Regions from separate parts of the Rhizobium aureum genome, predicted to be linked through region 3. Evidence: predicted binding sites of a transcription regulator. Region 3 holds the regulator's gene; each other region holds the start of a gene.
What was found. Region 3 encodes LexA, which represses DNA repair genes until DNA is damaged. Its sites were predicted from a motif close to TGTTCNNNNTGTGTTCNG; they were not measured.

Region 1: the regulator LexA is predicted to act here: its motif matches at 3,431-3,448, upstream of PH552_RS09290 (helicase-related protein).
Region 2: the regulator LexA is predicted to act here: its motif matches at 1,048-1,065, upstream of PH552_RS25680 (ImuA family protein).

Annotation. Positions count from the first base shown of each region.
Region 1 covers NZ_JAQJCI010000003.1:94,749-102,597, reverse strand. The annotation lists gene PH552_RS09295 (RNA-binding S4 domain-containing protein) at 1-63, opposite strand, end outside; gene PH552_RS09290 (helicase-related protein) at 67-3,189, opposite strand; gene PH552_RS09285 (DUF3309 family protein) at 4,411-4,566, shown strand; gene PH552_RS09280 (YMGG-like glycine zipper-containing protein) at 4,613-4,867, shown strand; gene PH552_RS09275 (hypothetical protein) at 5,018-5,194, shown strand; gene phbB (beta-ketoacyl-ACP reductase) at 5,311-6,036, opposite strand; gene PH552_RS09265 (acetyl-CoA C-acetyltransferase) at 6,199-7,380, opposite strand; gene PH552_RS09260 (hypothetical protein) at 7,364-7,636, shown strand; gene phaR (polyhydroxyalkanoate synthesis repressor PhaR) at 7,623-7,849, shown strand, end outside.
Region 2 covers NZ_JAQJCI010000015.1:24,437-32,285, forward strand. The annotation lists gene PH552_RS25680 (ImuA family protein) at 30-1,025, opposite strand; gene PH552_RS25685 (metallopeptidase family protein) at 1,188-1,625, shown strand; gene PH552_RS25690 (DUF1737 domain-containing protein) at 1,673-1,879, opposite strand; gene PH552_RS25695 (HpcH/HpaI aldolase/citrate lyase family protein) at 1,906-2,850, opposite strand; gene PH552_RS25700 (hypothetical protein) at 2,962-3,198, shown strand; gene leuD (3-isopropylmalate dehydratase small subunit) at 3,392-4,000, shown strand; gene PH552_RS25710 (sugar phosphate isomerase/epimerase family protein) at 4,465-5,283, shown strand; gene leuB (3-isopropylmalate dehydrogenase) at 5,553-6,665, shown strand; gene lpxE (lipid A 1-phosphatase LpxE) at 6,852-7,616, shown strand.
Region 3 covers NZ_JAQJCI010000004.1:332,747-340,595, reverse strand. The annotation lists gene PH552_RS12990 (VOC family protein) at 1-786, opposite strand, end outside; gene lexA (transcriptional repressor LexA) at 1,212-1,934, shown strand; partial or broken gene PH552_RS12980 (ComEC/Rec2 family competence protein) at 1,915-4,327, opposite strand; gene gltA (citrate synthase) at 4,695-5,984, shown strand; gene lpxB (lipid-A-disaccharide synthase) at 6,011-7,192, opposite strand; gene PH552_RS12965 (LpxI family protein) at 7,189-7,849, opposite strand, start outside.

The DNA of each region.
Region 1 (7,849 bases), on a different contig from region 3:
AAAGAACAGCCATTTGTCGATGCGCTGGCGCGAACCGGAAAATGGCTGTCTCTCGTCCGTCATGGGTTATTTCTTCATCTGCTCCTTGAGGGCAGCGAGCTTGGCGAAAGGAGAATCCGGATCGATCGGCTTTTCTTTGCGCGGCGGCTTGGCCTCGAAGCGCAATGGCTGCGATGCACCGCGATTGTTGCGATCGTTCCGGTCATTGCGTTCGCCACGCTCCTGACGGTCACCCCGGTTGCCCTGATGCTGCGGACGGCCGCCCTCGCGGTTGGCGCGCGGCCCCTTGTCACCGCCGCGGTTGTCACGGCCATCGCGACGGTCACGTCCCTCGCGATTGCCCTCGCCACCGCTCGCCTGCTGCTCGCCACCGCCACGGCGATTGCCGTGCTGACCGCGGCCCTCGCCCTGCTGACCGCGACGGTCACCATGACCGCGGCCGCCTTGGCGCTGCTGATTATCGTTGCGGCCACCCAGGCGCCAGAGCAGAACTGGCTTCGGCTCGGCAGGTTCCGCGGCAGCGGCTTCAGTGTCGGCAGCCTCGGCAACGTCAGCTGCCGCTGCCACCGGTTCGACGGCGGGAGCTGCTTCCTGCGCGACGGCTTCCGGTTCCTTAGCCGGCTCGTCGCCCGCAGCGTCGGCGTCGTCATGATCGGTCTTTTCGGCAGCGGCTTCCGCAGCCGACGATGCCGGTGTCGCCGCGGCATCCTGCTGGGCAAGGAAGGCCGTGGCCTCCTCGGCCTTCACCGAATCGGCGCGGTAGCCGAGACCCTTGAGAATTTCCTCCATGTCCTCGAGCGTCGCACCGAGGATGGAGAGCATGGCGGTCGTCGTGGTGAAGCGGCGACCGTCATAAGCGCCTTCGGGGCGCGAAGCCTGGCCGGGCTTCCACTGCAGGAGCGGACGGATGAGATCCGCCAGGCGCTCGAGAATATCGATGCGGACCGCGCGCTTTCCAAGAAAGCGGAAGCCGGCAAGCTTGTAGAACATGCGCTCATAGCCCGGATCGGTGACGACCGAGGTACGGCCGGCGGCGAGAACGGGGATCAGATCGCCATAGCCCGGCTTGTCCAGGCCATCGTTCTTCAGAGCCCAGAGCAGCGTGATGAGTTCGGCGGGGGCCGGCTTCAGCAATGCGGGCACGAAAATATGATAGGCGCCGAAGCGGACGCCGTAGCGGCGCATGGAGGCGCGCGCATCCTGATCCAGCGACTTCACCTCTTCGGTCACGTCGCGGCGGAACAGAACGCCGAGATTTTCCACCAGCTGGAAAGCGAGCCCCTTGGCGAGGCCCTGCAGATCCTCGGCACGCTGAAGATCGTCGAGCGGCTTCAGGATCGTGCTGATATGATGGTTCACGAAACGCTCGATGCGCGAGGCGACATGATCGCGCGCATTGCCCGTCAGCTGCTCGTCGGCAAGCAGGATCACACGCGGACGCATGATATGATCGCTTCCCGACAGACGCGCCACGGGATCGCCGAGCCAGCGCACGAGGCCATCGGCGCTGATCGCAAGATCGCTGTTGCCAGCCGCATGCAGACGCGCGGCGCGCGCCTCGAATTCCAGCGACAGCGCCTTCTGGGAGGCTGTCTGGACGGCCTTCGCATCCGGCCCCTCGGTGCCGGCAACCGGCGTGAACCGGAAACCGGTCAACTGTCCCACATGATGCCCTTCGACGAAGACATCCCCATTCACACTGATTTCAGCTTCCAGCATCGCATTCTCTCTCAGGCGCTTCATGAGCACAGATGTCCTGCGATCAACAAAGCGTTTCGTCAACCTCTCATGTAACGCGTCGGACAATCGATCTTCGATTTCCCGCGTCTTTTCTTGCCAGTGTGTCGGATCGGCAAGCCAGCCGGGCCGGTTCGACACATAGGTCCAAGTCCTTATCTGCGCGATTCGCGCCGAAAGCGTGTCGATCTCGCCATCCGTCCGATCGGCACGATGCACCTGTTCGGCCAGGAAGTCCTCTTTCACCGTGCCATAGCGCACCAGGTCGGAAAAGAGGGCGGCAATAAGATCGGCGTGCTGGGCAGGCGTAATGCGCCGATAGTCTGGAAGCGCGCAGGCCTCCCACAATTTCTCAACCCGAGCCGGGTTGCTGGCAAGATCGACTATCTCCAGATCGCGTGACAAATATTCCAACGCCTGCTGGTCTACCGCAGGCAGCGCCCGCGTCAACCCCTGCACGCGCGGCGCGTCTTCCAAACTGGCGCGCAGAGCTGCGATCGAAGCGAAATCCAGATCCTTGCTGCGCCATTGCAGCACCTTGACCATGTCGAATTCGTGTCCCTCGATCCGGCGGACCAGCTCGTCGTCGAACGGGTCCACCTGCCCCGTTACGCCGAAGGTGCCGTCCTTGAGATGACGGCCGGCGCGGCCGGCGATCTGGCCGAGCTCGGCCGGATTGAGGTTACGGAACTGATAGCCGTCGAACTTGCGGTCCTGGGCAAAGGCGACATGGTCGACATCGAGATTGAGGCCCATGCCGATCGCATCGGTCGCGACCAGATATTCGACATCGCCGGCCTGGTACAGGGCCACTTGCGCATTGCGGGTACGCGGGCTGAGCGCCCCAAGCACGACGGCGGCGCCGCCACGCTGGCGGCGGATGAGCTCCGCGATCGCATAGACCTCATCGGCGGAAAAAGCCACGATCGCGGTGCGCTGCGGCAAGCGCGTGATCTTCTTCTGCCCGGCATAGAAAAGATGCGACAGCCGCGGCCGCTCAAGGACGGTGATCCCAGGCAGAAGCTGTTCGAGGATGGGCCGCATCGTGCCGGCACCCAATAGCAGCGTCTCGTCGCGGCCACGCAGGTGCAGGATGCGGTCCGTGAAGATATGGCCGCGCTCTAGATCGCCAGCAAGCTGGACCTCGTCGATGGCGACGAAGGAGGCACGCGTCTCGCGCGGCATGGCTTCGACGGTGCAGACGGAAAAGCGGGCATTGGGCGGAGATATTTTTTCCTCGCCCGTGACAAGCGCGACATGCTGAGCCCCGACCTTTTCGACGACGCGGGTATAGACCTCGCGCGCCAGCAGCCGCAGCGGCAGGCCGATCACGCCGCTGCCGTGCGCCACCATGCGTTCGATGGCATAATGGGTCTTGCCGGTATTGGTCGGTCCGAGCACCGCGGTCACGCCGCGTCCGCTCAGGATCATGGGCTGCGAAGTCTGTGTCATTGGTCCGTGCATGGGCGAGAAACCACCGTCTTTCGATCAGCAAGTTCCCCAAGGAGGAAACGAAGAGATGACGACCATATGCGACAAAGGCAAGACCTGAATAAAAAAACAGCCACCGCAACAACCGATTTCATTATTGACGGTCTCAACCGTAAGCCACATTAACCCTGCATCTCATGCGAGTCCCGACGATCGCGGAACACCTTGAGAACGAATCGGAGACGAATCGCTGACTCACTAGCGTTCTTTTTTTGTTCACTACAATATATGGATTTCGATGAAAAGAGTCACACCAAATGCTGAATCTCATTTCAGTGCCTTTTCCACGAGAAAAGGAGTCAAGCCGAGAATCCGAAGCCGGCGAAGATCGCTATGTTTTATGGTTAATTATCTGTAAATCATCGGATTTTCGGAACAGCGCCCTTCTCTTCGAGATCTGAGGTCAAAGCCAGAACGAATCGGAGACGAATCGCTGATTCCGCACGATTCTACTTTTGTTCCGTACTATATCTAGCGCCTCGACAGCCGATGCATACAGGACTCTGAATGGTTGAACCCACAATTCCGGCCGAATCAGGAATTGCGATCAACCTTTTAACGAGTGCAAATATAACGATCCCGCAAATACACGTATAAGATGCGGTTATCGGCAAAACGCCGTGACTGCAGCGTCCAGATTTCATGGCTACATATTTCTACTTCGCCAGAACAGCATCGAAATTCGGGAGGCGGTAAGGCCACAAAACCTCTTCGCAAGGCCAACCCAAACCGAACGAGGCAGGAAGGCGCCTACCTCCGCATACCCGATTTCGCTCCTTCTGTATGTCGGCAACCTGTAAGAAGGCATCCGGACATTAACCAAAGTCCAAAGGCAGAACGAATCACCGACGAATCGCGGACATGCTCCTTTTCTCTTTTTGTTCACCGCAACATATTGTATTTTAATGATATTTTAACCATACGAGCTAATCGCGGACACTCTCTTCCACACCTGCGTCGCGCCATCGCGTGAATATCTGGCTGAATACGCTCTCGCCGCCATTCCCGCCTTTTTATTTCTTAGCCGGAACAATTTTCTGCGACGCAAGTTTCTATCTGCAGAATTGAGGAACTCCGCCCATTCACTAGGAAACCGATTCGAGCTGGAAGCGCTGGAGCATAGTGCCGGAATGAACGAAATTACCGGCGCCATTCAAGCGATGGACATGGAGGAGACATATCATGCTTGGTACGGTATTGCTTATTATACTGATTCTGCTGCTGATCGGCGCACTGCCCAACTGGGGTTACAGCCGGGGATGGGGGTACGGTCCATCGGGCGGTCTCGGACTTGTTCTTGTCATTGTCCTCATTTTGTTATTGATGGGGCGGATTTGATCCGCGGGTCAATGTTCAAACTTCACAACACCAGGGAGCTAACACCATGAAGAAGATCATCGTCGCGATCGCCCTTGTCGGCGCTTTAGCGTCGTGCACGGCAACGGAAAAAGGGACTGCCATCGGTGCCGGCACCGGCGCCCTGATCGGCGGCGTGGCCACCCATAGCTGGGGTGGCGCGGCAGTCGGCGCTGTTGCCGGCGGCGTCGTCGGCAATCTCATCGGACGCTCCCATGAGCGCCGTGGCTATTGCATCTATCGCGACCGATACGGCCATCGCTACGAAGCTCGTTGCCGCTAAGACCTGAGGCCGCGACCAGCCGCTTCTGCGGCTCGGTCGCGGACATCCGACCCTCAGGGCAGGCCCTGGAAGCCTCAGTTTCTGAGAGAATCCTCTTCCCGCGCGATCGGTCCAGGGAAAGGAGCAGTGTTTTGAGGAAGGAACGGCACCATGGCCGCAATCATCGCAAGCATTGCAGCATTCGCGCTCATCGGCACCACTTTTTACGCGCTTGGAAGCGCGGCGCGGATGCGGGACAAAGAGAAGAAGCAGCGGGTGGCGCTAGAAGCCGTGATCCTAGAATTCAAGCCACGACAGCGGCAGCAGGCAAATTCAGGCCGGGGATGATTGCCGGACCGGTTGTGACTTCTATCCGGCAATCCTCTCCCTGATGCAGGCGGGCAAGAGCGGATCAGCTCTTCACGGAAATCCCGAGCCCACTGCGTCCTTTTCCCGGAATTGCTCTAAACGAAGAACTGGCCGCCATTGGCCGTTATCGTCGATCCCGTAATGAAACCGGCATCATCGCTGGCAAGGAAAACCGCGATGCGGGCGATCTCCTCGGGCTCGCCCAGGCGCCCCACCGGAATCTGCGGAATGATGCGCTCGTTCAATACCTTTTCCGGCACCGCCAGCACCATTTCCGTGCCGATATAGCCGGGGCAAATGGCATTGACGGTGATGTTCTTGGCAGCACCTTCCTGGGCGAGCGCCTTGGTGAAGCCGAGATCGCCGGCCTTGGCGGCAGAGTAATTCGCCTGCCCCATCTGCCCCTTCTGACCATTGATCGAAGAGATATTGATCACACGGCCGAAGCTGCGGTCGCGCATGCCCTGCCAGACATGATGCGTCATGTTGAACAGGCCGGTGAGGTTCGTATTGATGACTTCGTGCCACTGCTGCGGCGTCATCTTGTGGAACATGGCGTCGCGGGTAATGCCGGCATTGTTGACCAGCACATCGACATGCCCGAGATCGTGCTCGACCTTGGCTATGCCCTTGCCGCAGGCTTCGTAATCGGTGACATCCCATTTATAGACGGCGATGCCGGTCACATCGTGGAAAGCCCTGGCTTTCTCATCGTTGCCGGCATAGGTCGCCGCCACCTTGTAACCCGCATTGTGCAGCGCCATCGAAATGGCCGCGCCGATGCCGCGCGTACCCCCGGTTACCAATGCCACTCTGCTCATGTGCCACTCCCCTTTTTTGCTGCGGAGGCGGGACGCCCGAAGGTCGGGTCGCCCGCTCGCTTTCACCACTTCTTCTGGAAAATTCCTTTCAAAACGCCCCCGAGCATGATGCCGAAAAGTATGAGCGGTTTTCGGACAACATCATGCTCTATTTCTTTGCTTCTAGAGCGCCTCGAAGCACATGGCGACACCCATGCCGCCACCGATGCACAGCGTGGCAAGCCCCTTGCGGGCGCCGCGGCGCTTCATTTCGAACAGCAGCGTATTGAGGACGCGGGCGCCCGAAGCGCCGATCGGGTGCCCGATGGCGATCGCGCCGCCGTTGACGTTGACGATCGACGTATCCCAGCCGAGATCCTTGTTCACGGCGCAAGCCTGGGCGGCAAAAGCTTCGTTGGCTTCGACGAGATCGAGATCGGCGACGGACCATCCGGCCTTTTCCAATGCCCTGCGCGAGGCCGGGATCGGCCCGGTGCCCATGATCTGCGGATCGACGCCGGCTGTTGCCCAGGAAACGATGCGGGCAAGCGGCTGAATGCCGCGGCGCGAGGCTTCCGCCTCCGTCATCAGCACGGCGGCAGCCGCACCGTCATTGAGGCCAGAAGCGTTGCCAGCCGTGACCGTTCCTTCCTTGTCGAAGGCCGGGCGCAACTTCACCATGCCGTCGAGCGTCACGCCGTGGCGGATATATTCGTCGGCATCGACGGTTACATCGCCTTTGCGCGTCTGGATGGTGAAGGGAACGATCTCGTCCTTGAACCGGCCGGCCTTCTGCGCGGCTTCGGCCTTGTTCTGGGAGGAAACGGCGAACTGATCCTGTTCCTCGCGGGAAAGCTGCCACTGCCGCGCGATATTTTCGGCCGTGATGCCCATGTGATAGCCGTAGAAGGCATCCGTCAGGCCATCCTTGATCATGGTGTCGATCATCTTCATGTCGCCCATCTTGGTGCCGGCACGAAGGTTTGCCGCATGCGGCGCCATCGACATAGATTCCTGGCCGCCGGCGACGATGATCTTCGCATCGCCGGTCGCGATCTGCTGCATGCCGAGAGCCACGGCGCGCAGGCCGGAGCCGCAAAGCTGGTTGACGCCCCAGGCGGTCGCTTCCTGCGGAATGCCGGCCTTCATCGCGGCCTGACGGGCCGGGTTCTGCCCTTCGCCGGCCTGAAGCACCTGGCCAAGGATCACTTCATCGACTTCCTTGGCATCGACGCCGGCACGCTCCAGCGCGCCTTTGATGGCGGTGGCGCCAAGCTCATGAGCCGGAACGCTCGCAAAAGCACCGTTGAATGAGCCGACGGCAGTGCGGGCCGCGCTGGCGACGACGATGGATGAACTGCTCATGGAAGCCTCCTCGGAAAATGAACGCGTATATGAGGCGAAACTGTCAAAGCTTTGCGCCGGAGTCAAATTGCAAGAATTCCCCGCGTGCAGATTTCATGAAGCCGTCATTGCCCGCGAGAAATCCAATCAAAGGATTGGGCTTGCCGCATCGCACAAAGCGATTGTCACCAAGCTTCTTTTGCGTCTACACTCAGGGGTGGAGGAGTATTCCATACAATCAGACGGGGCCAGGAGAACTGATAATGGCAAAGAATGAGGGCCAGATCGTAATCAAGAAATATGCGAATCGCCGCCTATACAATACCGGCACCAGCACCTACGTGACGCTGGACGACCTGGCGGAGATGGTGAAGAAAGGCGAGGAATTCACTGTCCAGGATGCCAAGAGCGGCGAAGACATTACGCATTCGGTCCTGACGCAGATCATTTTCGAGCAGGAATCAAAGACCGGCAACACGCTGCTGCCGAT
Region 2 (7,849 bases), on a different contig from region 3:
GCTTGCCGGCGCAGGCGAGCGGCGGCACTTCAAGCCTGCCTGTCGAACGCCAGGAGAGACCCCATCGCTTGCGCGCGATGCGGTCGGTCGGCAGATGCGGAAAGGTCAGCGCCAGAATGCGCTGCGTGTTCGCCGGGAAAGGCAGGGCGTTGAGTGTCGAGGATAGGGGCAAAGCGGCGGTCATGGGCATTCCACTCCAGGGTTATGGAAAGGGGCGCCGGATTTCGGCTCTTTTCCAAGGTCAGACGAAAGGCCGGATGACCGATGCTGCCGCCAAGCACCGATCCGTCCGGCAGGGGTCGCGCCAGCGCCGGCGCGGGTTCGACCGAAAAGCGGAAGAGGGCGCTACTTGCCTCCTCCTCGCCTCCCTGTCGCAACAGAAATAAGGGCCGCCCCGCCGCCTTGGCCCTCAGCGCCAGCCGCCGGCTTTCGGTTAGGCCGAAACGGGCGGGATTGCCGCGCACTTCCAGAATGACGACGGCAAAGGCCGCACTGCCAAGGGCTGCTTCCGCCACCCAGAGCGCATCATCCAGCTTGCGCGGCGACGCCTGCAGGAAAGCCTCGGGTTCCAAGCCGAAATCCCGGATGCCGATGACATAGGGCAGGCCCGCCTCCATCGTGGCGACCGTATCGCCGATCCACAGGATTGGAGACTTGGCCACGGCCGTATCCGACGTTTGCGCGTGAAGCCGCGCGGCAAGCGCAAGGGTAAAGCCGCTCGCCGCCCCCGCATCGCGCAGGCCGAGCGAACGGATTTCCGTTAGCGCATCGAGCGGCAGGCCGCCTTGCAGGCCAACATCGAGATCGTCGACGCCGGTCGCAAGAAACGGCTGAGCCGGCTTAGGCTGAGCAGACCCTGGCTGGACAGGTAGAGGTTTCGCAATACCTGCCGATTCCATGGCCGGCTTGGCCGCCAGCATCTCATGCGCCGCCGCTGCCAGTGCCGGAATCGGCCTGCCTTCCAGTCTGGCAATGGTTTCACGCAGGGCAAAAAGCGTTTCCCGCGCCACGGCGGCCTCGGCCATGACGTTCACTCCAGATCGATAATGTTCCTGTTATGTTCTTATGGATTCCAGAGCTTGCGAAAAGAGTCAACACCATTTCATGAGAAAATATTCCTCTGCCGCAATCTACACTCGTAAAAGCGGCGCAAAGCCTCTATATGACCAGCCAAGGAAGGAATATTCATGGCTCGCGTCGACCAGAGCGAAGATTGGCGGGATCGCCACTCGCCCTCCATCAGCACATTCGAATCTCTGGCAATGGAGGCTTACAGCCATCTGCCGGATGAATTCCGCTCACTCACCGGTGATCTCATCATCCTCATCGAAGATTTCCCGGATGACGAGGTATTCGAGGACATGGCGCTGGAAACACCTTTCGACCTGCTCGGTCTCTTCGAAGGCCGCGGCATTTCGGAGCGCTTCACCGCCCAGACCGGGGATATGCCCAACAAGATCCGCCTTTATCGCCGACCGATCATCGACTATTGGGCTGAAAACGACGAAACCCTCGGCGACATCATCACCCATGTCCTGATCCATGAGATCGGCCACCATTTCGGCCTGAGCGACGAGGACATGGAGCGCATCGAGGCAAGCGCTGAAGAAGCGACGGATCGCTGATACCACCCCGACCGCAAGACGGCCGGGGGAAGAACTTCAGTTATGGCTTACTGTTCGGAAAGCTTCATATCCGGATCGTAATCCTTGCCGGCCACGTCCTTGATGACGGCCTGGCCGCACTCCATCCGGCCGCTCGCGGCATTGAAGCCATAGGTCGGCGAACCGTACAGCTCCCAGCCCTTGTTCAGCGCCGCACTTACCTTGTGGCAAAAGGAAGCGTCATCGGGACCGGTGAGGAAGCGGTAGAGTTTCATCAAAGCATCTTTCTTGTATTTAGCAATCAGACGTCGCTACGGGGCGTTCCGGCAGCGCCCGAAGAGCGCTGCTCGATCAGGCGAGCTTTATGGACGAGTCTCTCCGCCTGGACAAGGTGCAGCCGCTCCACCATCCGCCCACCAAGGTTCACGACATTGAGAGCGTCAGCGCCCGGTTCGGCAAAGGCTGATATGATGGCTTCAGCCTCGGCGATGGCAGCTTCATCGGGGCCGAAATGCCGGTTGGCCGCTTCGATCTGGTTCGGATGGATCAGCATCTTGCCGGCAAAGCCCATGATGCGGCCTTGGCCGCATTCGGCCTCGAATGCCGCGTCATCCTTGAAATCGTTGAGGACGCTGTCGATGGCCTCGAGCCCATAGGCGCTGACAGCAAGCACCACCTGCATCAGCCAAGGCACGAGATAGGCGCGACCAGGCTGCGGCAGGACACCGGTTTCCTTTCTGAGATCGTTGAGGCCGACGACGAAGCAATCGAGCCGGCTGCCCGCCGTGCGTCCGGCCTCGGCGATCGAAGCGGCGTTCAGGATACCGCGCGGCGTCTCGATCATCGCCCATATACGCAAGCTTTCCGGCGCATCGGCTTCCGCGAGCCTGTCGCTGACGCCGGTCACATTCTGCGGTTCGTCCACTTTGGGCAAGAGGACCGCATCCGGCTCCAGCTCCGTGACCAGCGCCAGGTCGTCGGCCCCGAAATTGGAGGAAAGCGCATTGATGCGGATGATCCGCTCCTTGCCCGGAAGCGGCGAGGCTAAAAAGAAGGTCCGCAAATTCTCCCGCGCCTCGGCCTTCTTTTCCGGCGAGACCGAATCCTCGAGATCGAAGATGACGGCGTCGCAATCGAGGCTCGAAAGCTTGTCCAGCGCGCGCCGATTGCTGGCGGGAACGCTTAAGACCGAGCGGCGCAGGCGGGCGGGGCGGGAAGGGGAATCTTGGCTCGCGGAATGGCTCATTGTGCTGTTTTGCCGCGCTTTTGATCATCAGGCAAGTCAACAAAAAGCCACGCTCCTCTTGCAGATGACAGAGATGAGGACCACATTGCTCGGAGTAGAGAGGTCTCGACCATGCAGAATATCCGTTCCCTGTTCATCGCGCTCGCCGGTATTACCGTGTTTGCAGCCATGGCGCTGTTTACCGTTTCGGTCACGCTTGCCGTCGGCGGCATCCTGACCGTGCTCATGGCAGCCCGCGCGATTTCGCTGCGCATGAAGCCGGCGCCGGTGCACGCCAAGGCAAAGACGAACGGCCAGCGCGAAATGCGCATCTGGAACGACGGTCGCGGCACGATCATCGACCTCTGAGGTCGAAACAGGTGAGGGTAGCCTCTTGCGGGCTGCCGAACGCATTCACCCAAGCTCGGACACGTGCTCGAAGGATGGAATGCGACCCAAACGCCGCCTTTTAGAGCATTTCCAAGATTCTCCTTCATTTCGGGCCGGATTTGCTCTATTGGCAAGATAATTCGTGCTTAGACGAGAATGAAGGCAGGACCCCATGGACAAGTTCGTGAAGTTGACCGGTGTCGCAGCACCTCTCCCGGTCGTCAATGTCGATACCGACATGATCATCCCGAAGGATTATCTGAAGACCATCAAGCGCACGGGTCTCGGCAAAGGCCTCTTCGCTGAAGCCCGCTACAATGAAGACGGTTCTCCGAACCCGGATTTCGTGCTGAACAAGCCGGCCTATCAGAACGCCAAGATCCTCGTCGCCGGCGACAATTTCGGCTGCGGCTCTTCGCGAGAGCATGCTCCCTGGGCACTTCTCGACTTCGGTATCCGCTGCGTCATCTCGACCAGCTTCGCCGACATCTTCTACAACAACTGCTTCAAGAACGGCATCCTGCCGATCAAGGTCAGCCAGGAAGACCTCGACAAGCTGATGGACGACGCCTCGCGCGGCTCCAACGCCATCCTGACGGTCGATCTAGAAAACCTCGAAATCACCGGTCCGGACGGCGGCTCGCTGAAGTTCGAACTCGACGAATTCAAGCGTCACTGCCTGCTGAACGGCCTCGACGATATCGGCCTGACGCTGGAAAAATCCTCCGCGATCAACAATTTCGAAAAGACGAACGCCGCATCGCGCCCCTGGGCAGCCTGATCGGTTTTATCATTATTTCGCGTTTCGAAGCCGGGCCTTGCGCCCGGCTTTTTCATGCCGAAACGGACTCCCTGTCCCGCCTGTGGAAGGGCCATTGCATATAAAATAAAAAGCTCCCCTTTTGACGGGGAGAGGGGCGATTCCGTCAAAACCCTTCGCCCCGCCCTGAGCTTGTCGAAGGGGCGGGAGAAGGTGAACTCGAACAGTTGAGCGAAACGAACTGTGAGAGGACTGAAGAGGGGTTGATCTGTCTATATGCGATTGCTCTGGGCGAGCGGGAGAAGGGACTATCCCGCAGTTGCAGCACCTCAGGAGAGGGAAACGCAAATCCCGCGAAAACAGCTGAGACATCACCTTTCTCATCCGCTGTAATATGATCGACAAGAAGGAGGTCCATACAGGCGTGCCGAGAACCTTCGGGCATCTCTCCCACCCTTAAATTTCTCCACGCATTGGAGCCCCTCATGACCTCCCTTCCCATTGTCGGCGCCGCGATGACGCTTGACGACGTCGAAATTCATCGTAACTGGCTGCTCGAAAAGCCGCGCGACCTGGAACTGCAGAGCTTCGTCGAAGCCGAAATCCTCAACGGCGACTGGGCTCCGCTGGCCGAACGCGCCCGCAAGCTGCTCGACGGCCATCAGGGCCGCCTTGGCATCCACGGCCCGTTCTGGGGCTTCGTCATCGCTTCTCAGGATCCGGATATCCGCGCCGTCGTCTCCAGGCGCCTGTTGCAGGCCCTCGACGTCTGCGCCAATATCGGCGCCACGCAGATGGTCATCCATAGCCCCTTTACGTCGTGGTCCTACAACAACCTCGACAACAACAAGGGCGAGCGCGAAAAGATCATCGAATACACGCATCTGACGCTGAAAGAAGCCGTGAAGCGTGCCGAAGATATCGGGCTGACCATGGTCATCGAGAATATCGAGGACAAGGATCCCCATATCCGCGTCGGCCTCGCCGACAGCTTCAATTCGCCCGCCGTCGCGGTTTCGATCGACACCGGCCATGCCCATTACGCCCACGGCTACACGGGCGCTCCGCCGGTCGACTACTACGTCCACGCCGCCGGCAACCGCCTGCAGCATGTCCACCTGCAGGACGCCGACGGCTATGCCGACCGTCACTGGAGCCTCGGTGAAGGCAGCATCCATTGGCGCGCCGTCTTTGCCGCCCTTGCCAAGCTTAACAGCAATCCGCGCCTGATCATCGAGATCAAGGATAAGTCAAAGATTCCGGCATCGGCCGCCTACCTCGCTTCGCTCGGACTGGCGGAGTAAGGTTTGGATATCCCTTCTACCCTTGGGGAAAGGTGCCCGGAGGGCGCGGATGAGGGGCGGCACGAAGCTGCCGCTACCAGATTTACCTAAAATCTCCGGTAACGCCTCCTCACCCCGCGCGTTCCGCGCGCCCTCTCCCCGATGGAACGTGGGTAAGCTTTCGGTTCAATACGCCCGAAAACCGTACCGTTTCGGCCCTTTCCTCGCTTGAAAAGCCGTATTTGCAGGTCTAAAAACCCCGCAACTTTTTCTTTCGCGGAGGCTTTCCCATGACAGTGCGCAATCTTTTCCTCCTGCCGGGTGATGGCATCGGTCCCGAAGCCATGGGCGAAGTTCGCAAGATCATCGCCTATATGAACGAGGCAAAGAATGCCGGCTTTGTCACGGATGAAGGCCTTGTCGGCGGCTGCGCCTATGATGCGCATGGCTCCGCCATCTCCGAAGAAGACATGGGCAAGGCGCTTGCGGCTGACGCCGTCCTCTTCGGCGCCGTCGGCGGCCCGAAATGGGATGCTGTACCCTATGAAGTGCGTCCGGAAGCGGGCCTGCTGCGCCTGCGCAAGGATCTGCAGCTGTTCGCAAACCTACGCCCGGCTATCTGCTACCCGGCGCTGGCATCGGCCTCATCGCTGAAGCCGGAGCTGGTCGACGGCCTCGATATTCTCATCATCCGCGAACTCACCGGCGGCGTCTATTTCGGCGAGCCGAAGGAAATCATCGATCTCGGCAACGGCCAGAAGCGCGGCATCGACACACAGGTCTACGATACCTACGAGATCGAGCGTATTGCCGGCGTCGCCTTCGAACTGGCGCGCACCCGCAGCAACCGCGTCTGCTCGATGGAAAAGCGCAACGTCATGAAGTCGGGCGTGCTCTGGAACCAGGTCGTCACCGCGACGCATAAGGAAAAATATGCCGATGTGCAGCTCGAGCATATGCTCGCCGATGCCGGCGGCATGCAGCTCGTTCGCCAGCCGAAGCAGTTCGACGTCATCGTGACGGACAACCTGTTCGGCGACATGCTCTCCGACGTCGCCGCCATGCTGACTGGCTCGCTCGGCATGCTGCCGTCCGCTTCGCTCGGCGCACCGGACGCCAAGACCGGCAAGCGCAAGGCGCTCTATGAACCCGTGCATGGCTCGGCCCCCGATATCGCCGGCAAGGGCATCGCCAACCCGATCGCCATGATCGCCTCCTTCGCGATGTGCCTGCGCTATTCCTTCGGCATGGTTTCTGAAGCCGATGCGCTGGAAAAGGCGATCGCCAACGTGCTCGACAGCGGCATCCGCACTGCCGACATCATGTCGGCTGGCAGCCGTCAGGTCGGCACGACAGAAATGGGTGACGCCATCCTCGCCGAATTCAAGGCGCTTTCGGCCTAAGCCAGACAGATCGCCTGATATATTTCACGTGAAACACGAGACCCCGCTCTGCAGCGCAGCGCGGGGTTTTCATTAGAGCGTTTCCGCTTTTCCTCGCATCGGCGGACCGATCTCGGAGCTCTTAAAAATACTGTTACAGGAACCTGCTAGTCATCCGGCTGATTGGAAATCAAACGGGCAATGGTTATGCAGGCGATCTTGACGTCTCTCGACAGGCGTTGGCGGCGAAGCGATGCGGCACTGGCACCGTCTCACTGGAAAATCTGCCTTTTCCTGACAGCCAATATTGTGCTGCTCTCGGCGCTTCTGTTCGACTGGCCTGTCGGAGCCACCATCAAGAACCTTTCGCCACCCCTTCACTTCTTCGGCAAGATGCTGACGAATTTCGGGGATTCCGAGTGGATCATCATCATCAGCGCCTTTCTGCTCTTCGAAGGCTGGGCCGGTAGCCGTCTGCTGCATTCGCAGCGCTGTCGCTGCAAGGCGTTGCGTGTCTGCCAGATCGGCGGCTACCTGCTGACGACAGTCGTGCTTTCCGGCCTTCTCGCCAATCTGCTCAAGCGCGCCATCGGCCGCGCCCGTCCGACCCATTTTGCCGATTGGGGGCCGTTCGGCTTCTCGCCCTTCAACGGCCGGGCCAGCTTCGAGAGCTTCCCATCAGGCCATGCGACCACCATCGGCGCCCTCTTCGTGGCGCTTGCTTTCGTGTTCCCTCGCTACCGCTACATCTTTGCTGCCTGCGCTCTGTGGCTGGCGATCACGCGTGTCATGGTCGGTGCGCACTATCCAAGCGACGTCATCGCCGGCCTAGCGCTCGGCGGCTGGTTTTCCTTCATGACGGCAATCGTCTATTCCCGCTATGGCCTGCTTTTCCGCATCAACGCCGCCGGCTGGCCGACGCCGAAATGGCAGCTATTCAAGGGCAGCAAGTCAGGTCAAGCCAACGCTTGATCCGATCCGCATTATCGGCATCCGCAGCATCGAACCGACAGCACTCTCGATGAACCAAGGCAAAGCTTCCACCAGCGCGGTAAAAGCAGCTTTCAATAGCAACCGCGCCGCAAAGGTTGCCAAGCCCGCCGTACATTCATATATCTGACGGGCGGGTCACCGAAGGTGGTCAACCCGATTTCGTTCATTTGCGATGAAAATCATGGATGCCGGGCCGATACGTTTGAGCGAAA
Region 3 (7,849 bases):
ATGCGACGATGTCACGGAAAGATCGCGCGTTTTGAAAAGGATTGCGCGTGCGCGCAGCCCGGGATCGCTGGTATGGACCGGCAAATCGTAGAATGCTTCCATTCCTTCCGGCGTCAAAACTTCGACATCGACATTGGCCGCCTTGATCGTCAGGCCGAAGGAATGCTCCAAGATCCGCGGACCGCCAACGACCTCTTCGAAAAAGCTGCGATACACCGCCGGTTTCAGCGCGGAAAGCGCCACCCGCGCAATGCCGGTCACCCCGTTTTTGTGACGCTCGAGTACGCTGCGATCGGCCGGCAGCGGATTGATGCGCTGGCAGCAGAAGGCCAGGAAATCCGGCGCACGCAGATCCGCCGCAAATGCGAGGCGAAAACCGGCCGTGGGTTCCGTTCCATCCGGCATCTTCATCGGCCGGGAGAAATCCAGCATGGGTCCAGCCGAAATCCCAGCCGCCTTGAAACGCCCATCATCGCCGACAGCATCGTCCGTGCCGAAAACCAGGGCCGAAAAACCATCCTCGGCAACGCGGAAGCGATAGGCTTGGTCGCGCGCAACAAAGACATTGCCGTCGGCAATGCTCGTCTCGCATTGCTCCTGCGAGGCCACGCCCAACGGTTCGAGATAGGTCTTGTCGGCAAGGAACACACAGGCATTTTCAGTGCCGAAGGGGTGGCGCGCATCCGGTGCGACCGTGAAGCCAAGCTTGCCCAGGCGCTCCCGCGCCAGAGCGATGTTGACGGTCGGCAGCACGAGATGATCCAGCGGATGCGGCGACAAAGTCATGGTCCTCCCTTGTTTGCCTGCAAAAGCAGATTTGCGCTCATACAATGCTCAATTCAAGCCGAAAGCCAAGCCCGTGAAAGCGCAGGAGAACGTGGGCCGGACGCAACTGCGGCAACCCGAGCGCACTGATTCTCAACTGCGGTCGAGTTATGTGCCAGTCGCCGTCTTCATTCGCACACGAGCAGAGCAGGATTGAGGTGAATCGTCCATAAGGCGAACAAAGCGGCATTTCTCATATTTATCGATGAATTAGCGCGGATATAATTCGCAAGGAATTTCAAGCGATCCAGTCGATGGCGGCAAATATTTGATAGGCTCCGCGAAGCTTTACCGAAATTTAAGCACTTGCAGAACACATATGGAACATATAGTGTCCGTTCTGGATTTGTTTCACGACGATTTTCTTGATTTGGGGTTCCAAGACGATGTTGACGCGCAAGCAGCAGGAACTGCTTCTCTTCATTCACGAGCGAATGAAGGAATCCGGTGTCCCGCCATCTTTCGACGAAATGAAGGACGCACTGGATCTGGCATCCAAATCCGGCATTCACCGTCTGATCACCGCGCTCGAGGAGCGCGGCTTCATTCGCCGCCTGCCCAATCGGGCGCGGGCACTCGAAGTCATCAAGCTGCCGGAGGCCTATAATTCAAGCCTGCAGCCACGACGCGGCTTTTCACCGAGCATTATCGAGGGCAGCCTCGGCAAACCCCAGCCAGTCGCGCCTCCAGCCCCGGCAAAGGTTGCCAACGACGAGCACAATAGTTCCGCATCGGTACCGGTCATGGGGCGCATCGCCGCCGGCGTTCCGATTTCCGCCATTCAGAACAACACGCACGACATTACCGTTCCCGCCGATATGCTCGGCTCCGGCGAGCATTATGCGCTGGAGGTCAGGGGCGATTCGATGATCGACGCCGGAATTTTCGATGGCGATACGGTCATCATCCGCAATTCGACGACAGCCAATCCCGGTGATATCGTCGTTGCGCTCGTCGACGACGAAGAGGCAACGCTGAAGCGATTCCGCCGCAAGGGCGCTTCCATCGCATTGGAAGCCGCCAATCCGGCCTATGAAACCCGTATCTTCGGGCCGGATCGCGTCAAGGTCCAGGGCAAGCTTGTAGGGCTTATTCGGCGCTATCATTGACAGACGAGTTATCACCAACAGTTGGACTATCATTGACGGGTGATATCTGCGCAGGTGGCGTACCGAATTTGCCGGTGCGCCAATCATAGGTTCGGTGCCTGGTCCATGGTCGCTGAGGGTTTTCGAAAGCGACAGAGACAATAGGCTTATCGGCCGTGAGCGTCATTTCGATGGACCCGGTTTTGCGCAATGTCGCACCGGTTATGAGCATTGCGGCCGGAACGGCAATAATCAAGTCGTAGCCGGATCGGCGTGACGACGATGTTTGCGGTATCGCAAGCCGGCGGCAGATAGGCGGCATTTTCGATGGTGACCAACATGGCGCCGTTGTCGAGCATCGCCACGCACCATGCGCCCTTCTGACAGGCGAAACTTCCCTGCATTGTCCGATCCAGAGCCTCCTCCATCGCCTTGCGGACTGCATTTTGCTCTTCCCTGCTTAACCGGCGGCGGCGATCGGTCGTCTTATTGATCTGCGGAAGCCGGTCATCAGCGGGGAGCATGGTGGGTGGCTGATGTTCGGTTGCGACCAGCGCCTTCTGCCATTGTTCGAAAATGAAGACCTGCGGCCTTTCGCGATTTGTGGCGAGTATATCGTCCTGTCGCAACGCAACCAGGACACCATCTTCGGAAATCATCAGATCCGGCTTCGGCACACCTGAGCCGAATGCCGCCACGCCGATGGATGAAAGCAGCAACAGCAAGCCTAAATGGCGAAGCCGGGTCCGCAGCACGGTCATGATCAGAAAGCCGGCAATGAAGGTCGGCATCAGCCAGCCGGGTTGGCGGCCGAAGGTGATGTCGCCTCCCCAACCGGCCACAGTTTTGGCGATCAGGATGACTAGTTCCAGTCCCTCGCCGGTGACGTTCCAAAACGGCCCGTCCAGGCCGATAGGCATCAGCAGCATTGCGGCCATGCCGAACGGCATGACAATGAAGGAGACGACCGGCATGGCCGCAAGGTTGGCGGCGAGACCGTATGTCGCCAGCCGGTGAAAATGCTCGATCGAAAAGATGGCCGTCGATGCACCGCCGATGAACGAGGTCGACAACACGCCACCGAAGAAGCGCGACACGAAGAGCAGCGGGCTTATCAGACGGATCCGCGAGAGGATGTTTTCGCGGTGCCGCCGCCGTTTCCACAGCGAATAGCCCGACACCAACGCCAGCGTCGCTGCATACGACATCTGGAAGCTTGGGCCGAGCACCTGCGACGGCGACAGAATGAGGATGACGATGGCGGATAGCGCGACATTGCGAAGGCTGAGCGACGGCCGATCGAAAAGTACGGCCACCAGCATGATCGCCATCATGATGAAAGCGCGTTCGGCGGATACGCCGAAGCCTGAAATCAGGTAATAGGCCGTTACCGTCAAAAGCGCGCCGAAGGCCGCGAACTTCTTGGTCGGCCAGGCCTGAGCAACTCCCGGAAACAAGCTGAACAGATAGCGCAGGCCGACGTAGAAGATGCCGGCCGACAGCGCCATGTTCAGCCCTGAAATTGCGATGATGTGAGTGAGACCGGCAATTCGCAGCGACTCGGTCGTATCCTTTGAGATCGCACGTCTCTCATCGGTGACAAGCGCTGCCGCAAAGGCGCCCGTATCTCCCGGCAAGGTTTCCCGGATCCTGTCTCCGATGCCGTTGCGCAGGCCGGCGAGCCAGATATCGGCCTTATCCAGCGGCGAATCTGCAACGCCATCACCGGATGGAGACAATAAGGTCGGGTTGCCATAGGCGAAACCGTTCGCACCGATTCCATTGAAATAGGAACTGAAGGCGAAATCATTGAGGTCAGGCAGAGCAGGCCCGGACGGCGGTGTCAGACGCGCCTTGCCCTGGATGCGATCGCCGAGATCGAACGGCTTCGCCTGCTTGCGTATGAAGATCGTGACCCGTTCCGGCGAACGGCGAATCGTAGGCTTTTCCGTCGTCTCGACCCGGACGACATAGCGCCAGCCTCCATTGTCATAGGATTCGCGCCGCTCGACGCGGCCGGTGACGGTCGTCGTCACCGCCGAGTCGAGCATCACAGTGGAAACCCGCCAACTTTCCCATTGCGCCAGCGCCATGCCGAGGCAAATAAGCATGCCGGCGAAAAGCAGGTGGCGAGACAGCCTACCCGCTTCCCGCCGGAGCGCGAAGCTGGCGGCAAAGACACAGAGGCCCGCCAGCACGGCTTGCGGAGGCGGATCGCTACTAGCCTTGAACCAGAAGATGGCACCAAGGCCCATATAGATCGACGCGAAAAGGATGGCGCGGCCGTGTGTCGCCTCCTCTTCGACCAGTCGAGCAACGCTTCCTCCAATGCGGCCCGCGACCAGAAGGAGACGCGAAGCCAACGGCGCCTGATCCTGCGTCCGCGCTCCTTGCCGCACTTTGGCGCGAAGCATGATCGTCGCAACAGCAGGCGAAGCTGCGAGGGCGCAGCGACATTCCGGCCTTCTTCCCGCTGCTCCGTTGCCTCCAAATTAGGCACTCGCCACCGCCCCCATACAAAACCACAGCTTCGGCGCGATTTTTGCCGTCACCATGCAGTGATTTCAACCGAAATCGGCATGAGAGAAACGAAATAGAGGCGGTTTCCCTGCGCAGCCTTGTCAATGACGCTACCGCAGTGCCCAAAAGTTGATACCGCATTGCACAATTCGGCAATGGGATAACTTGGCATTAGGCTCTGGATCATATAGCTAGTCGGTAGTCGCTTAACCTTTTGGCGCTTTTTATGGCGTCAATCCCGCCAAATCTTGGAGGATCAGCATGACGGAACAAAGCGCGAAACTAACTTGGGGTGAAAAGACGGTGGATTTGCCGGTGAAAACCGGAACCATCGGCCCAAGTGTCATTGATATTGGTGCCCTTTATAAGAACACCTCCACTTTCACTTACGATCCTGGCTTCACCTCGACCGCATCGTGCGAGTCCAGCATCACCTATATCGATGGCGACGAAGGCGTTCTGCTGCATCGCGGCTATCCAATCGATCAGCTGGCCGAACATGGCGATTTCCTCGAAGTCTGCTACCTGCTGCTTTACGGCGAGCTGCCGACGACGGCGCAGAAGAAGGACTTCGACTATCGCGTGACCCACCACACGATGGTGCATGAGCAGATGTCGCGCTTCTTCACCGGCTTCCGCCGCGACGCCCATCCGATGGCCGTCATGTGCGGCTGCGTCGGCGCGCTCTCGGCTTTCTATCACGACTCGACCGACATCACCGATCCGCACCAGCGCATGGTCGCAAGCCTGCGCATGATCGCCAAGATGCCGACGCTCGCCGCCATGGCCTACAAGTACCATATCGGCCAGCCCTTCGTTTATCCGAAGAACGATCTCGACTATGCGTCCAACTTCCTGCGCATGTGCTTTGCTGTTCCGTGCGAAGACTATGTCGTCAATCCGGTGCTCGCCCGCGCCATGGACCGCATCTTCATCCTGCATGCCGACCATGAGCAGAACGCATCGACCTCGACGGTTCGCCTGGCGGGCTCTTCCGGCGCCAACCCGTTCGCCTGCATTGCAGCAGGCATTGCCTGCCTCTGGGGTCCGGCCCACGGCGGCGCCAACGAAGCCGCGCTGAACATGCTGAATGAGATCGGCACCGTCGACCGCATTCCGGAATTCATCGCCCGCGCCAAGGACAAGAACGATCCGTTCCGCCTGATGGGCTTTGGTCATCGCGTCTATAAGAACTACGATCCGCGCGCCAAGATCATGCAGAAGACGGCGCATGAGGTTCTGGGCGAGCTCGGCATCAAGGACGACCCGTTGCTCGACATCGCAATCGAGCTCGAACGCATCGCTCTGACGGATGAATATTTCATCGAGAAGAAGCTCTATCCGAACGTCGACTTCTACTCCGGCATCACGCTGAAGGCTCTCGGCTTCCCCACGACCATGTTCACCGTTCTGTTCGCTCTCGCCCGCACCGTCGGCTGGATCGCTCAGTGGAACGAAATGATCGAGGATCCGCATCAGCGCATCGGCCGTCCGCGGCAGCTCTACACCGGTGCACCGCTGCGCGAATATGTGCCTGTTTCCAAGCGCTAAGCTTCGGTATTGAAACAAAAAACCGGTCAGAGATGACCGGTTTTTTTATGAGCTAGCATATCCAGAACGATCTGCGCCGCCTTATCGCCGGGGGGCTCCTGCGTCTGCATTCGCTCCCAAACGAGATCGTAACCAGCAAGCATCGCGGCGCGCTCCGGCGTGTCGTTCGCCAGGCGCTCCATATAGCGAACGAGCATTCCTGGCCGCAGAACATCGTTGATCAGCTCGGGCAGGACAGCGTAATCGGCGATCAGGTTCGGCAGGGCGGCCGTCCATATCTTGATGCGCGAGAGCACAAACTTCGCCAGCCATTCCGTTTTGTAGGTCGAGACCACGGGAACCCCGGCAAGCCCCAGTTCCAGAATCACGGTGCCGGAGGCTGCCATGGCGGCATCAGCCTTAGCAAAAGCGCTCCATTTGGCATCCTGGCCGACGACGATATCCGGCTTGACCTGCCAATTTCCGACAAGAGAACGCACCAAAGCTTCCTGCCGCGGTACAGTCGGCAATAGAAAACGAATATTATCGTTTCGCCGGCTAAGCTCTTCAGTAGCCCGCTCAAAAACCGGAAGAAGCTGCCGGATCTCCGATGCGCGCGATCCGGGCAGCAACAGGATCGTTTTCTGCGTATCGGCGCCGGCGAGACCGCGCAATGCACGCAGGCGGCGCGTCTCCAATAGATCGGCATCCACAGTCAGACGATGGCCGACATAGGTCGTGGCCGGGCCGCCAAGGCGCTGCATCGCGGCGGGCTCGAACGGCAACACGGCGAGCACATGGTCGACATAGGCGAGCATCTTCTGCGCTCGATATTCCTTCCACGCCCAGACGCTGGGGCAGACATAATCGACGATCGAAAGACCAGGCAGAACTTTGCGCACCTTCTTCGCAACCCGATGGGTGAAATCGGGGCTATCGATGATCACAAGAACATCGGGCTTAGCGGCAATGATGGCTTCGGCCGTCTGCCGGATACGGGCAAGCAGCTTCGGCAGACGCTTGATGACCTGAATGAACCCCATGATCGAGAGTTCGGAATAATCGAAGAGCGAGCGCAGGCCCTGCGCTTCCAACGCGTCGCCGCCCACGCCAATCAACTCGACCGGCCCGTCGTAACGCCGCTTCAAGGCCGCAACGAGATCTCCCCCCAGCAGATCGCCGGAGACCTCGCCGGCAACGACGGCAAGCTTCAAAGGTGCACCGCTCACATGAAGCCCTCCGCGCTCAGGCCCCGGTCGATGCCGCAGACGAAAATGCCGGCTTCGTCGGCGGCGGCAATCACAGCCTGCCGGTCGAGGATCAGCGCTCTGCCGGCTTCGATGGCAACTCCGGCAAGACCAGCCTTCTTGGCATTCGACACAGTGGATACGCCGATGGATGGCAGGTCGGCTCGGACATCCTGCTGCGGCTTGCAGAGCTTGACGAGTACGCCGCGTCGACGCGTCGAAATGCGTCCCGCTGCGCGCAGCTCGGCAACCCGCTCGATCATCTTGTCCGTGCCTTCGGCCCCCTCGAGCGCAACGACGCGACCGCCGACGCTGACCGAGCCCTGCCCGACATCGAGCAACCCCAGCGCATCGGCCGCCTTGGCACCTTGAGCGATGTCGCGCAGATCCTCGTCCGATGGAGAGAATTTTCCAAGAGGTCCAGTCGTCGCCAGTAGATCGGGCGCGATCTCGTGCGCACCGACGACACGAACGCCGCCCGCCTCGATCAGGCGAATGACCATCTGCAACACGGCGTTATCACCACCTGACAGAAGCGTGCGTATGGTCGAGGGCAATTCCTTGATGACGCGCCAAGTCGGATGCACCTGCCGCCAGGATGGCCGGCGCGCGACACCGCCGGACATGACGACGCGATCT